4 regions of the Pseudosulfitobacter pseudonitzschiae genome follow, and region 1 is predicted to be linked to each of the others. Evidence: riboswitches for the same ligand, from Rfam matches in the RefSeq annotation. Region 1 holds a riboswitch; each other region holds the start of a gene.

Region 1 (3,512 bases):
CAAAACGGTGTTCGACGCCGAATTCGGCGCTGCGGCTTTCTTCTTGTTCCAGCGTAGGGCTTCCGAAGGGGCCAAACAGTTCATACAGCGATGGCGCGCGGAAACCCGTCCCGATGGCCGCACGCAATGTGGTGTTTGCGGAGACGCGCCAGTTCGCCGCCAGCCGGCCGGTTGTGAATCCGCCAAAGGTCGAATGGTCATCGTGGCGCAGCGCAAAGCTGAGGTCGATGTCATTGGACACGGCATATTGCGCCTCGCCAAAGACCGAGGCGATCCGGTAGGTGCCGGTCACTGCGTCGGCTGCGAATTTTTCTTCGGAATAGCTGGCACCAAAGGCCAGATCGACCGCACCCGCCTGCGTGACGCCCTTGTACGAAAGCTCGGTGCGTTCGCCGCTGAATGCGTTGGTGGTACCGACGGGGTAATCGCGGTTGATCTCGGAATAGGCCAGCGACAGGGTGTGATCGACTGCACCTGACTCGATCTCGGCATAGATCCGTGCCCCCAAGCGGGTGGCAAATTCCTGATTTGCTGTATCAGTCAGAGTAAAGGCGGGCGCCGGAAAACCGTCCTGATCGGTTTCGCTGTCGATATAATTCAGCGCAAAGCCCAGCTTCACCTGTTCGGTCGCCTGATAGGCCCCCGTCAGGATCAGCGTTGTGCCCTTGTATCCGTCTGCTTCGGTATTGCCGTCGTTTTCATCTGCGGCTGAAAATCCGTCGGTGCTGACATGGCTGATGGTAAAGGCCAGTTCGCCGCGATCTGATTTGGTTGCCACGCCAAAGCTGCTGGCAAAGGTGTTATAGCTGCCTGCCTCGAAGTTGTAGCGCAACTGTGTGCCGTTCTCCGTCGCGCGCAGGGTCGAGATATTGATGACCCCGCCAATCGCTTCGGAGCCGTAAAGCGCCGATTGGGACCCTTTCAACACTTCGATGCTGCCGATGCCTGCAGTGGTGAGTGGCCCGAAACCAAAGGAGGTTTGCGTGCCGGAGGGGTCTGTCATATCGATGCCGTCGATATATACGGGTACATAGCGCGCAGGCAGCCCGCGAATGCGCAATGTCGACGCGGTGCCCAAACCGCCGTTGCCTGACAGCGAAATGCCCGGCAGTGTGTCCAGCGTATCGGCCACGCGAATACTTGTGCTGTTCTCGATCGTCTCCTGATCGACAATCTCGACCACGGTGCCGGTGCGCGAAGTCTCGACCGGCGTCTGGCTGGCCGATACCGTGATGGTGCCCAGATCAAAAGCATCGTCTTGGGCGATTGCGGCGCGTGGCAGGGTGGCCAGTGCCAGTACGGATGCCGAAGCAAGCAGGTGTTTCATAAAAGTCGTGTCCCCTTACGGACGGGCCTGTTGCGGGCGGCCCTTGGTCGTCGGAATGGGAAAGGTTGAAGCGCCTTCCGCCGGTGAAACGCCACCAAAGCGGTCAGGCCGCCGACACGCACGCCCCCCGCGTTCGTATCCGGGTGATCGCTTTGGCAGGTCTCCTGACTTGCGGGTCGATGCGGGGCCGTGCCTTCCCGAGGGTGACCCCCCAGTGGCATATGACGGTCGCGCTCACCGCTTACAGTTGCGGGGGCAGTCACGGATTTGGGGATGGTTTCCCGCACCGCGTTCCCTTTAACGACGGGTTACCCCGCCGAACCAAAGTAGGGGTGGCTTAGCCTGTGCATCGCTGCCGATCAAGACGCGAAAACGACCTTGCGGCAGAGTGGTGCGTCAAAGTTGTCTTGCAGGCGGCAAGTCGGGACGATAACGGTTGGGTCTTGCCAGACAAGCCCCGATTGGCCCCGAATGAAGGACGCGCCCCATGACCGACACTGCCACCAACCCCGACAGCTACCGCGTAACAGCAGACGAACTGCGCCAGTTCATCGAGCGGATCGAACGTCTGGACGCCGAGAAAAAAGATATTGCCGAGCAGCAAAAAGAGGTGATGGCCGAAGCCAAAGGGCGCGGTTACGACACCAAGGTGATCCGCAAGGTCATCGCCCTGCGCAAGCGCGAGCCTGACGACATTGCCGAAGAAGAAGCGGTTCTTGAGATGTACAAAGAAGCGCTGGGAATGTCCTGACGCAAGTCGCGGGGCGCAGTTGCGCCCTGCACGCCCTTGCCCTGTTGCCAGTATCGCTTGTCGCAGTCATGCGATTTGAGCGATCGCCTGTGCGGGCTGGGATGCAATCCGCAGCATCACCAGCGCATTGCCGGTAATACCGCTCTGGTCCAGATCCTCTGGCAGATCGGCGAGCGTCGTGGACACGATACGCTGGTTTGATTTGCTGACATCTGCGGCGATGGTGATTTTTGTTCTGCGCGCGATGCCCTGTGCCAGCAAAGAGTGTCGGATTTTCTGCGCAGCCCCCACGCCCATGTAGAACACCAAAGTTGTGCCCGGCAGAGCGTGGCGCGCCCAGTCTGTCGTTTCGTCATCGTCTTCGCAGTGGCGTCCGGTGGTCAGGACCAGTGTATCGGTCTGTCTGCGTTCCGTCAGCGATTGACCCATGATTGCCGCCGCTGCACTCGCCGCAGTCACACCCGGTACAACTTCGACCGGAATATGTGCAACACGGGCGGCATTAAGTTCCTCGGTCGCGCGGCCGAATATGCCTGGATCACCGGATTTCAGACGCACAACGCGGCGGCCTTTGGCTGCTTCGGCAACGATCAGCGCGCAAATCCGGTCTTGCGGCCACAGGTGCGCGCCCACGGTTTTGCCGACAAAAACGCGCTCGGCGTCGCGGCGGGCCAGTTCCAGCACCTGTGGATCGACAAGCCGATCATAAAAGATCACGTCGGCCTCTTGCAGGCGTTGAACGGCGCGCAAGGTTAGCAGATCGCGTGCACCGGGGCCTGCGCCGACCAGTGCGATATGGCCTTGCTGCGCAGGCACGTCGCGTGTGGAAACCGTCTGCTTCAGCAGGTCGGCAGCGGCGCGTTCCTGTCCGGTTTTGTGCAATTGCCAAGGGGCGTCGGCAAAGGCCCAACGCCAAAAGGCGCGGCGGTCGGTTTTCGGGATCTGTGCGGCCACCGCGCCGCGCAAACGGCCCGCTAGTGCGGCAAAGGTGCCAAGGCGCGGGTCCAGCATCTGTTCGACTTCGGTCTTGATCCGGCGGGCCAGCACGGGCGCCGTTCCTTCGGTGCCGATTGCCACGACCACGGGATCGCGGTCGACCAGTGATGGTGTGGTCATGTCGCACAAGGACGGCTGGTCAACGACGTTGACCTGCGCGTCCGCCTGTTTGGCCAGCGCATGCAGGGCCGCATCCAGTCCGGGGCAGCCCGTGGCGATGAACACCAGTGCGGCGTCGGCAAAACTGCGCGGGGTAACTGGCGCCGCATCCTGTACCGCGACGCCTGTTGCGACCAGATCAGCCAGCTCAGCATCCAGATCAGGCGCAAGCAGCACCAGCCGCGCGTCGGTTTTCAACATCAGGCGCGCCTTTTGTGCGGCCTGTTCGCCGCCGCCTGCAATGACAACGCGGCGGTTGGTGGTGCGGATAAACATTGG
Region 2 (3,512 bases), 1.8 Mb from region 1:
ATCTGCATCGCAGAGGGGTCGATGGGGCTGTATGACAGCGTTGCCACACGCGGCCAAAGCGGCTTTGGCGCCAGCGCAGAAACCGCCGCGTTGATGGGATGGCCCGTTGTGCTGGTGGTGGATGTCAGCGGACAGGCACAATCGGCGGCGGCTGTGACCTTGGGGTTCAAACTTTACAATCCCGACCTGCCCTTTGCGGGTGTCATCCTCAATCGGGTCGCCTCGGCGCGGCACGAACGGCTGGCACGGCTGGGTATGGAAAAGGCAGGGCTAACCGTGTTCGGCGCGCTGCCCCGACAGGGTGATCTGACACTGCCCGAACGCCATCTGGGGCTGGTGCAGGCGGCAGAACATCCCGATCTTGTGTGGTTGCCCGGCGGTTATCCCGAACTGCACGCGGGCCGTCTGGCCGCAGCACAAACCTTTGCCAAAGGATTGCGCGAACACGCCAGAACGCGGCCCGTGCATGGCGAGTGCGGCGGCTATATGGCGCTGGGTCAGGCGTTGATCGACAAGGAAGGCAACCGGCACCGGATGGCAGGCCTGCTGGGTCTTGTCAGCAGCTACGAAACCCGCAAATTTCACCTTGGATACCGTCAGGCCACCCTGCGTGCCGCCATGGCGGGACATGCGAAGGGTGCGCGTTTGCGCGGGCACGAATTCCACTACTCGACCATCATCGAACAGCCCGACACACCGCTTGCCGATGTGGCCGATGCCGACGGCGTTCCGGTCCCCGAAACCGGATCGTGCCGAGGTACTGTGACGGGTACGTTTTTCCACCTTGTGACGGCGGAGCAGGATTGATGGCAGGTTTTGTCAGTTTTGTCGGCTCAGGTCCGGGAGACCCCGAACTCCTGACGCTAAAAGCCGTGAACCGGCTGAAACAGGCGGATGCCGTGCTGTTCGACGATTTGTCATCGGGTCCGATACTGGCACATGCACGCGCCGGTGCCGATCTGGTGAGCGTGGGCAAACGGGCGGGGCGCGCCTCGCCCAAACAGGATCATGTCAGCCGGTTGTTGCTGGAATATGCACAAACTGACCAGCGTGTCGTGCGGCTGAAATCCGGCGATAGTGGAATCTTTGGCAGGCTTGAGGAAGAACTGGGGGCCCTGCGCGAGGCGGGCATCCCCTATGAGATTATTCCGGGCGTGCCCTCAGCCATAGCCGCCGCTGCCGCAGCGGGCATTCCCCTGACCCGCAGACTGACCGCGCGGCGTGTGCAATTCGTCACGGGCCATGACATCAGCGGACAGCTTCCGCAGGATCTGAACCTGCCCGCCCTGACCGATCCGACAGCGACAACCGTTGTTTTTATGGGTAAACGCACCTTTCCCGAACTCTACCGCCTGCTGAACGCGCACGGACTGTCCGCCGACACGCCCGCCCTTCTGGCTGAGGATGTATCGGGGCCACAACAACGCCTGACACGCTGCAGCATCGCTGCCTTGGCCGACAGGCTGGAAAACACAATCTCGGATGCACCCGCGCTGGTGCTTTATGGTCCACTGGCCGTGTTTTAACCTTTGGGACAAGGGATTTATCGTTGCCGCGAGTGCGCAACTGTCCTAGGATCAGCGCACGGTGTCGCGTAACAGCGACTTAAAAGGGAACCAAGTGAAACGCTTGGACTGCCCCCGCAACTGTAAGCGGCGAGCGCGCGGGAAACACCACTGGCCACCCGGCTGGGAAGGTCCCAAGCGCCCCGACCCGCAAGTCAGGAGACCTGCCGTAAAACCACAGGGCCTAGTGCCTATTACATATCCATCGCCGCCGGAGGGGCGGCCACATAAGGACGGTTATAATGCATATCGAACCCGGCGTCGTAGATGGCGCCAAAATGGTCTTTGCCTATGGAACGGCAGCGGCTGCAGCCGGTTATTCCGCGAAACTTGTCGCTGCGGATTTGGCCCGAAACGACCTTCCAACCTTTGTCATCCGCACGGTGCTTGCCACCGCCGGCGTGTTCGTCTTCTTCGAGGTCCTTCCACATTTCGCGGTGGGTGTATCCGAAGTTCACCTGATACTGGGCACCACGCTGTTCTTGCTGCTGGGGGCTGCCCCGTCTGCCATCGGTCTGGCGCTTGGCCTGCTGGTCCAGGGCATGTTCTTTGCCCCGACCGACCTGCCGATGTATTTCGTAAACGTCACCACACTGCTGGTGCCGCTGTTTGCCATCGACGCACTGGCCGGACGGGTTGTTCCAAAGGACACGGCCTATGTGGATCTGTCGTATACCCATGTGCTGAAAATGTCGGGTGTCTATCAGGGCGGTATCGTGGCTTGGGTCGCCTTCTGGGCAATCTACGGCCAAGGCGCAGGCGCGGACAATCTAAATGCCGTCTGGACCTTTGGCGCGGCCTATATGCTGGTTATTCTGGTCGAACCGCTTGTCGATCTGGCTGTGCTGGCGGCCGCCAAGACCCTGCATAAGGGCAAAGGGTGGGGAATTTTTACCGATCGCCTTTATTACGCCGCATAACTGAATAGAATCAAGCACTTCCGGGTCCGGCAATGGGCCCGGATTTTTTTATGGATAACGATATGCTCAAAGATCTGTGGCTGATTGGTATCGGGACAGGTAGTCTGGGCCACCTTACGGCTGAGGGCGCGCAGGCGTTAAAGGATGCTGCTATCATCCTCGTCCCGCAAAAAGGGGACGGGAAGACCGACCTTGCCGAGATTCGTCACCGAATTATCGCTGCCAGTGATACAACGGCGAAGGTGATCGGCTTTGAATACCCGGTGCGCGACCTTGAACAGCCTTATCTAGACGGCGTCGACGCATGGCATGACGATATCGCACGACGTTGGCAGGCGGCTCTGGCGAGCACACAAGTGTCCGGGCCGGTTGCCATGCTCGTGTGGGGCGATCCTGCCCTATACGACAGCACAATCCGGATCGCAGCCCGGTTGGCACCGCAGCCGTCGGTGCGTGTGGTGCCGGGGATTAGTGCCATTCAAGCGCTCACAGCAGCCCATACTCTGCCTTTGAACACCATCAATGGCGTTGTGGCTATCACCACAGGGCGCCGTTTGCGCAACGCGGGCTGGCCAGAGGGAGCTGAGACGGTCGTTGTCATGCTGGACGGGGAGTGCAGCTTTACCCGTCTGCCGCCTGAAGGGCTGATGATCTGGTGGGGTGCATTTCTGGGCATGGAAGAACAAATACTAGATCATGGCTTAGTACAGGATGTAGCAGATCGGATCATTTCCACCCGTCAACTCGCTAGAAATGAACACGGGTGGATTATGGATATTTATATTTTGCGAAGGGATTACGTTCAGAACGCAGCGTAATGGGAAGGGGTCTCCTCCTTGAAAAGAGGGTTCTCTCGCCAACGCCGGTCATTCTCTTGGACGAGGCACATATCCTCTTTTGACACCACGTCCGTGTCTCGATATATGGTGATCCACTTGTTCAGCGTCGACATGCCGACACCGAGATCATCAGCCACCTGCTTTCGCTTCGGCCCATAGGTCAGCGCGACGCGCACCGCATCTTGCAG
Region 3 (3,512 bases), 980 kb from region 1:
AAGGGCACGCCCATCTTGTCGGCTTCGGTGGCCACGCCCCCTGTCCCGAAAATCTCGTGCTGGGCGCCACAATCCGGGCAGATAAACATCGACATATTCTCGATCAGACCCAATACCGGCGTTTTCAGCGTCTTGAACATATCCAGCGCCTTGCGCGCGTCGATCAATGCCACATCCTGCGGCGTGCTGACCACGATGGCACCGGTCAGTTCGGATTTGGTACACAGGGTCAGTTGCACATCGCCGGTGCCGGGTGGCAGATCGACAATCAGCACGTCCAACTCGCCCCATTGCACCTGCCCCAGCATTTGCTGCAAGGCCCCCATCAGCATCGGACCGCGCCAGACGACGGCCTTGCCCTCTTCCATCATGAAACCGATGGACATCAGAGTGACGCCATGTGCGTGCAACGGAATGATGGTTTTGCCGTCGGGCGATGCGGGGCGTTTGTTTACCCCCATCATGCGCGGCTGCGAAGGGCCGTAGATATCCGCGTCCAGCAGGCCAACCTTGCGGCCCTGTTTGGCCAGCGCCACGGCCAGGTTCGATGAGATGGTGGATTTTCCGACGCCGCCTTTGCCCGAGCCGATGGCCAGAATACGCTGGACGCCGGAGGGTTTTGTCGGACCGGCCTGCGGTTTGGGGTGACCCCCGATTTTCAGGCTGGGTGGCGGTGTGGACGGTTTTGCAGCAGGTCCGTGGGCGGTGAGCGCCACTTGCACGCTTTCTACTCCCGGCACGGCGGCCACAGCGGCCTGGGCTGCATCGCGCACAGGGCCCATCGCTTGTGCGGCCTCGGGTGTCGGTGCCTCGATGACAAAGCGCACGGCGCTTCCGTCGATCTGGATGGCACGAATCAAATCGTTGCTGACGAGGTCGCCACCATCAGGCAGGGCGACTCGTTTCAGCGCGGCGGAAATCAGATCGGGAGTAAGTGTCATGTGTAACCTCTGTTCGGAGCCATTGTTGTGGCACTTGGGGCCGCATGTGCAACCCCTATCGGCAGACCTGCACAAGCCTTGGGCAGTTTGCAAAAATAGGTCAGCGTTCCCTATGCATTTGCTGCATGGCAGCATTGTTGATACGTCTATTGTGCAAGCGCAGCATTACGCTAAATTCATTGCAAGACGAACGCAAACGAACATCAAACACACATCCGAGGCACCGAAGAACATGGCCTACCTGAATCAGACCGCAACAACATACAGCAGCTTGACCGAGCGCCTGCTGGCAACAACTGCCCGCATTCTGGACGCCGCAGCTGAACGCCAGGCAAAACGCGCTGTCTACCGCAAAACATTTAACGAGCTGGCAAGCTTGGGTGATCGCGATCTCGCTGATCTCGGCCTGCACCGCTCACACATCCGCCGGATTGCGACAGAAGCAGCCTACGGCGACAAATAATAGAGTTCGGACATTTCCACCTCCTCCCGGAAATGTCCGTCACAACGCGGCGGTATCTCTCCTCCTCCCTGATGCCGCCGCACTTTTTCCCCGATCAAACGGGGATACGACATCGCTGCAGGGTCTCTCCTCCTCCCTGACCTGCGCAGTGACTAACGCGGCGACACCGCTCCTCCCTCAGGTGTCGCCGCACAAGATACCCCGGTCAAACGGGGGCACAGATCGCCATTCGGGTCTTTCCTCCTCCCTGACCTGGTGGTGAACAAGGCGGCGGCCCCTCCTCCCAGGTGTCGTCGCACCTTCTACCCCGATCAAACGGGGATATAGATCGCCACCTGGCCTCTCCTCCTCCCTGGCCCGGTGGTGAAACAGCGCGGCGGTCCCTCCTCCCAGGTGTCGTCGCACCCTATAATTGTCGGGCCTCTCCTCCTCCCTGGTCCCGACAATTGCAAAGGCGGCGGTCCCATCCTCCCGGGGCCGCCGTTTTTTTATGTATTGCCGGTTTTATCGTCGAAACGCGCGCGGGCAGCGTCAGTGCATCTGCCGCCGACCCGCAGCACCGCCACGCCGATGAGGCGTAGGCACATAGCGTGTTGCCGCATGGATGTGGTCCAGAAATGCGCTGACTGCAGGGCCGGGATTGTCATCATCCCAACCGGCCAGCACGTCACGCGCCGCTTGTCCGGGCCGCACATCTTGCGGCAGGGTAAACACCCATTCCAGAAACCCCGCCCGTGCCGCGGCAGCCCCGTCAGAGGTGGCACCACAACCGGCATTATCCAGATCGGCAAGCCCTGCCACGATCCTTGAAAACATCTGTCGCCCTTTCCCGCCACGCCCCGTGACGTATTGAGTTGTGCGGACAGCTTAGGAAGGGCAGCACGGGGACGCGCCCGTACACAGCCGCTTCCATCGCCACCCGCGATTCACGTACATCCAAGGCTGGTTTCCGGGCTTGGGGCGGGTGGCCTTGCGGCCCGCGACTGACACCTTCCCGAAGGGTATTCCCCAGTGGTATTGCCAATCACATCCCACCCTCACCGTTGCGGGGGCAGCGCCGGCATTTCACCGGCTTCCCAATTCTCCGCCCGTGGGCGGCACCTTGGATGTTCAGACTAGGCGGGCGGCCTGCGCACAGCAAGCGCAAAGGCGGTTGCGGGCGATCATTTCAGACGCGCCCGCAGGCAGGGATCAAAACGGAATGTCGTCCGTGCCGGTGATGAATTTCGACACGACCTTCTTGGTTCCCGCCTTTTCAAAGTCGATCTCCAGCTTGTCGCCCTCGATCCCCACCACCGCGCCATAGCCGAACTTTTGATGGAATACCCGTTCGCCCACGGTAAAGCTGCTGACCGCACTGGCGTCGATTGTGGTGTTGCGGGTTTCGCGTGGCTGGCTGACCGACCGGTCCTGGCTGCGCGCCTGCAACCGCCGCCATCCGGGCGAATTATAGACGTTCGCCTCGGCTGCGGCCTCGTGCAGACGGGATTTGACACCCGCCATACCGGCAGCGCCGTAGTTGCCACCGTGCAGGCCCGGCGGGGTCAGAACGTCCACGTGATCCGATGGCAATTCGTCGATGAACCGTGACGGCAGCGCCGATTGCCATTGCCCAAAGACGAACCGGTTGGACACGAAGGAAATTGTGCAGACTTCTTCGGCACGGGTGATGCCGACATAGGCAAGGCGGCGCTCTTCCTCCAGTCCCTTGACCCCGCTTTCGTCCATCGAGCGTTGCGAGGGGAACAGACCGTCCTCCCAACCCGGCAGAAAGACCATCGGGAATTCAAGACCTTTGGCCGCGTGCAGGGTCATTATGCTGACCTTGGCGCCCTCGCCCTCTTGTTCGTTGTCCATGATCAGGCTGACGTGTTCCAGAAACCCCTGAAGGTTCTCGAAGTTGTGCAGCTGGTTGATCAGTTCCTTGAGGTTTTCCAGACGCCCCGCCGCTTCGGGCGTCTTGTCGTTCTGCCAGTGGGCGGTATAGCCGCTGTCGTCGAGGATGATTTCGGCCAGTTCGATATGGTTGTAGTCGGGCGGCGTGTCGGTTTCCGTGTCCACCACGCTGTCGTCGTCGTCCATGATCCGGGTGCCACTGGCGCGCATCA
Region 4 (3,512 bases), on a different replicon from region 1:
GGCATCGGGCACCGTGGTTGCCGTGGGGCCGGATGTGACGGGTCTTGCAGCCGGAAATGCGGTTGCGATCAATCCCAGCCGTCCATGTGGTAAATGCGAATATTGCCACAAGGGTCTGCCGGTGCATTGCCTTGAAATGCGTTTTAACGGATCGGCCATGCGGATGCCGCATGAACAGGGGCTTTTCCGCGATCATATCGTGGTCGAAGCACGCCAATGTGTGCCGGTTGGTGTTGGCGTCAGCCTGAACGAAGCCGCCTGCGCCGAGCCGCTGGCCGTTTGTCTGCACGCACGCAACCGCGCCGGTGATTTGCAGGACGCGCGCGTGCTGGTGACAGGGGCGGGGCCAATCGGCACGCTTTGCGCCGCTGTTGCAATCGAGGCCGGTGCCGCCGAGGTTGTTGTGACCGACCTGCAAGACTTTACGCTGGAGGTTGCCCGCCGCATGGGTGCCACGCGCACCGTGAACGTGGCCACCAACGCCGCCGATCTGGATGTCTATGCCGAGGGCAAAGGGTATTTCGACGTAGCCTTTGAATGCTCGGCCGCGGCCCCCGCGATCAAATCCGCGATCACCTGCCTGCGCCCGCAGGGGCGTTTGGTGCAAGTTGGTGTTTCGGGTGACGTTCCGGTGCCGCTGAACATGCTTGTGGGCAAGGAAATCTCGTATTGCGGCACCCAGCGGTTCGACACCGAATTTGCCGATGCGGTTAACATGATCTCGGAGCAGCGCATCGACGTCACGCCGATCATCACCGGCACCTATCCGCTGGACCGCGCCATCGAAGCCTTTGAGGCGGCTGGAAACCGGTCTGGCGCGGTGAAAGTTCAACTCAGCTTTTCCAACACATAAGGGCACCGATATGAACACAGCGACATTCAAACGTGACGATCTTTTCAATCTGGCCCTGACCCTGCTGACCAATGCGGGGCTGGAACCGGCCAAAGCCGAAGTGGTCGCCGAATTGTTGGTGCAGACCGATGAGTTGGGCGTGACCACGCACGGCACGTCGATGGTGCCCTATTACCTGCCCGAGCTGAAGGCGGGGATGATGACCTCGGAGGGCAGCTATGAGGTGGTGCAAGACCGCAAAGTGACGATGGTTTGGGATGGCACCTATCTGCCCGGTCACTGGCTGATGCAGCAGGCACTGGATGTGTGCATGGCGCGCGCGACCGAGTTCGGGATGGCGGCCCTGTCGATGCGGCGCGCGCACCATATCGGGTGTCTGTCGACGCTGACGCGCATTGCGGCAGATCGCGGTTTTGTGTGCTATATCGCCACCTCTGATCCGTCAGGCAAATGGGTGGCCCCCTATGGCGGGACCGAACCGCTGCTGACGCCGAACCCTTGGGCCATCGGTTATCCATCGCGCGAGCATCCGGTTCTGATCGACACCTGCGCGTCGATCACCACGGTGTCCAAAGTGCGCGAGCTGATCAACACCGGCGTCCAATTCGCCCATCCTTGGATGCTGGATGCGGCGGGCAATGCCACGACCGATCCCAATGTGATCAACGCCGATCTGCGCGGCAGCATCCAGCCGGTGGGGGGCAGCGATCATGGTCATAAGGGCTTTGGTCTGGCGTTGATGGTCGAGATGCTGTCGCAGGGATTGTCGGGCCACGGTCGCGCCGAAGAACCCGAACGTTGGGGCGGCAATGTGTTTTTGCAGGTCATGGACCCCGAAGCATTTGCCGGAAAAGAGGCGTTTGAACGCGAGGTTTCGCACCTGAACGATCTTTGCCGCGCAAACCGCCCGCTTGACGCTGCCCGCCCCGTCCGCGTTCCCGGCGACCGCGCCAGCGCGGCGCTGAAAGCAGCCCAAGGGGGCACAGTGCGCTTGCCACAAGAAGTCTTTGCGCGCCTTGAACAAAGCGCCGCAGAATATGGCGTGTCAATGCCGTCGATGTGCTGAGGCCCTTTGACGGATCAGGCTGCAAAAGCCCCGTACCCACGAGAATAGAAAGCGACAAGAGCGGCTGAAAAAGCGGCCCTTTAAATTTTGTCCACAGGTAATTCGCGGCGCGCGGGTATCTACATGTTGACATCTGCCCCCCATGACACCCAAAATGATGTTGCTTTGGTTCCGGCGATTCATCTCGTCGGTGAAAAGGGAAGCCGGTTAAAATCCGGCGCTGCCCCCGCAACTGTAAGCGGCAAGTCGACGTCCGATACCACTGGTGCAGCCGCATCGGGAAGGCGGGCCAAGACGTTCGAGCCGCAAGTCAGGAGACCTGCCAAAGCATGAAAGATGACGCCGTGGCGGAGGGCCCGGACGCGCAATCGGGCACGAAGGTGTCTGTTTTCGTGTCCCCTCCGTTCGGGTTTAAACCACAAAGGGACAGCCAAATGACCATCACCGTCTATTCCAAACCGGCCTGCGTTCAATGCACCGCCACCACCCGAGCGCTTGAGGCGCGGGGGATTGCGTTTTCCGTGATCGACCTGACCGAAGACGCCGCCGCGATGGAAGTGGTGCAAGGGCTGGGTTACCGGCAGGCACCTGTGGTTGTGGCCGGCGACGATCATTGGGCCGGTTTCCGCCCCGACAAAATCAGCGCAATGATCTAGGGCAGGCGGAGCCGGTGGGGGGACTGATCTATTTCTCGTCGCGGTCCGAAAACACGCGTCGTTTTATTGATCGCACGGGGCTGGCGGCCCTGCGGATTCCGGTGGATGACGCGGATGCGATGCCTGTGTCCGACGGCCCCTTTGTGCTGGTCACACCCACCTTTGCCGACGGGCAGGGGCGGGGTGCGGTGCCCAAACAGGTGATCCGCTTTTTGAATATCGCACACAATCGTGCGCTGTTGCGCGGGGTTATCGCCTCGGGCAACCGGAATTTCGGTGCCACCTATGCAATGGCCGGTGATGTGATCGCCGCCAAATGCGCGGTGCCGGTGCTGTATCGTTTTGAACTGGCGGGAACCGACGGGGATGTCGACCGCGTGACACATGGATTGGACAGGTTTTGGAAAACGCAACTCTCGACCGCGAGCTGACCGACAGCGCGCCCGCACGGGCGGTGCCTTTGGAATGGCAGGGGCTGGATTATCACGCGCTGAACGCGATGCTGAACCTGTACGACGACAACGGGCACATCCGGTTTGACGCCGACCGCATGGCCGCGCGGCAGTATTTCTTGCAGCATGTGAACCAGAACACCGTGTTCTTTCATTCGCTGGACGAAAAGCTGGATTATCTGGTGGCCGAAGGGTTCTACGAAGACAGCGTGCTGACCCAATATGACCGTCCGTTCTTGCACCGCATCTGGGCGGCGGCCTTTGCCAAGAAGTTCCGCTTTTCGACGTTTCTGGGCGCGTTCAAATATTACACCAGCTACACGCTGAAAACGCTGGACGGAAAACGGTACCTTGAACGGTTCGAGGACCGTGTGGTGATGGTGGCGCTGGCCTTGGCGCGTGGCAGTGAAGACGATGCCATGCGTTTGATGGAAGAGATTATCGACGGGCGTTTCCAACCCGCGACGCCGACGTTTCTGAACGCG

The links. Region 1 has a riboswitch for cobalamin ahead of SULPSESMR1_RS04890 (TonB-dependent receptor plug domain-containing protein). Riboswitches for the same ligand answer to the same signal wherever they lie in the genome.
Region 2: it holds a riboswitch for cobalamin, as region 1 does, so the genes downstream of both, SULPSESMR1_RS13840 (energy-coupling factor ABC transporter permease) here and SULPSESMR1_RS04890 (TonB-dependent receptor plug domain-containing protein) in region 1, are expected to answer to the same signal.
Region 3: it holds a riboswitch for cobalamin, as region 1 does, so the genes downstream of both, SULPSESMR1_RS09670 (hypothetical protein) here and SULPSESMR1_RS04890 (TonB-dependent receptor plug domain-containing protein) in region 1, are expected to answer to the same signal.
Region 4: it holds a riboswitch for cobalamin, as region 1 does, so the genes downstream of both, nrdH (glutaredoxin-like protein NrdH) here and SULPSESMR1_RS04890 (TonB-dependent receptor plug domain-containing protein) in region 1, are expected to answer to the same signal.

What each region holds. Positions count from the first base shown of each region.
Region 1 covers NZ_CP022415.1:1,014,431-1,017,942, forward strand. The annotation lists gene SULPSESMR1_RS04890 (TonB-dependent receptor plug domain-containing protein) at 1-1,327, opposite strand, end outside; cobalamin riboswitch at 1,465-1,668, opposite strand; gene SULPSESMR1_RS04895 (DUF2312 domain-containing protein) at 1,815-2,078, shown strand; gene cysG (siroheme synthase CysG) at 2,145-3,512, opposite strand, start outside.
Region 2 covers NZ_CP022415.1:2,804,964-2,808,475, forward strand. The annotation lists gene SULPSESMR1_RS13830 (cobyrinate a,c-diamide synthase) at 1-807, shown strand, start outside; gene cobA (uroporphyrinogen-III C-methyltransferase) at 807-1,526, shown strand; cobalamin riboswitch at 1,569-1,751, shown strand; gene SULPSESMR1_RS13840 (energy-coupling factor ABC transporter permease) at 1,808-2,485, shown strand; gene cobF (precorrin-6A synthase (deacetylating)) at 2,536-3,303, shown strand; partial or broken gene SULPSESMR1_RS13850 (IS3 family transposase) at 3,315-3,512, opposite strand, start outside.
Region 3 covers NZ_CP022415.1:1,996,865-2,000,376, forward strand. The annotation lists gene SULPSESMR1_RS09660 (Mrp/NBP35 family ATP-binding protein) at 1-941, opposite strand, end outside; gene SULPSESMR1_RS09665 (DUF1127 domain-containing protein) at 1,054-1,404, shown strand; gene SULPSESMR1_RS09670 (hypothetical protein) at 1,936-2,220, opposite strand; cobalamin riboswitch at 2,328-2,524, opposite strand; gene SULPSESMR1_RS09675 (ATP-dependent helicase) at 2,596-3,512, opposite strand, start outside.
Region 4 covers NZ_CP022416.1:286,627-290,138, forward strand. The annotation lists gene SULPSESMR1_RS18965 (L-idonate 5-dehydrogenase) at 1-853, shown strand, start outside; gene SULPSESMR1_RS18970 (Ldh family oxidoreductase) at 864-1,919, shown strand; cobalamin riboswitch at 2,069-2,260, shown strand; gene nrdH (glutaredoxin-like protein NrdH) at 2,354-2,575, shown strand; gene nrdI (class Ib ribonucleoside-diphosphate reductase assembly flavoprotein NrdI) at 2,590-3,006, shown strand; gene nrdE (class 1b ribonucleoside-diphosphate reductase subunit alpha) at 3,075-3,512, shown strand, end outside.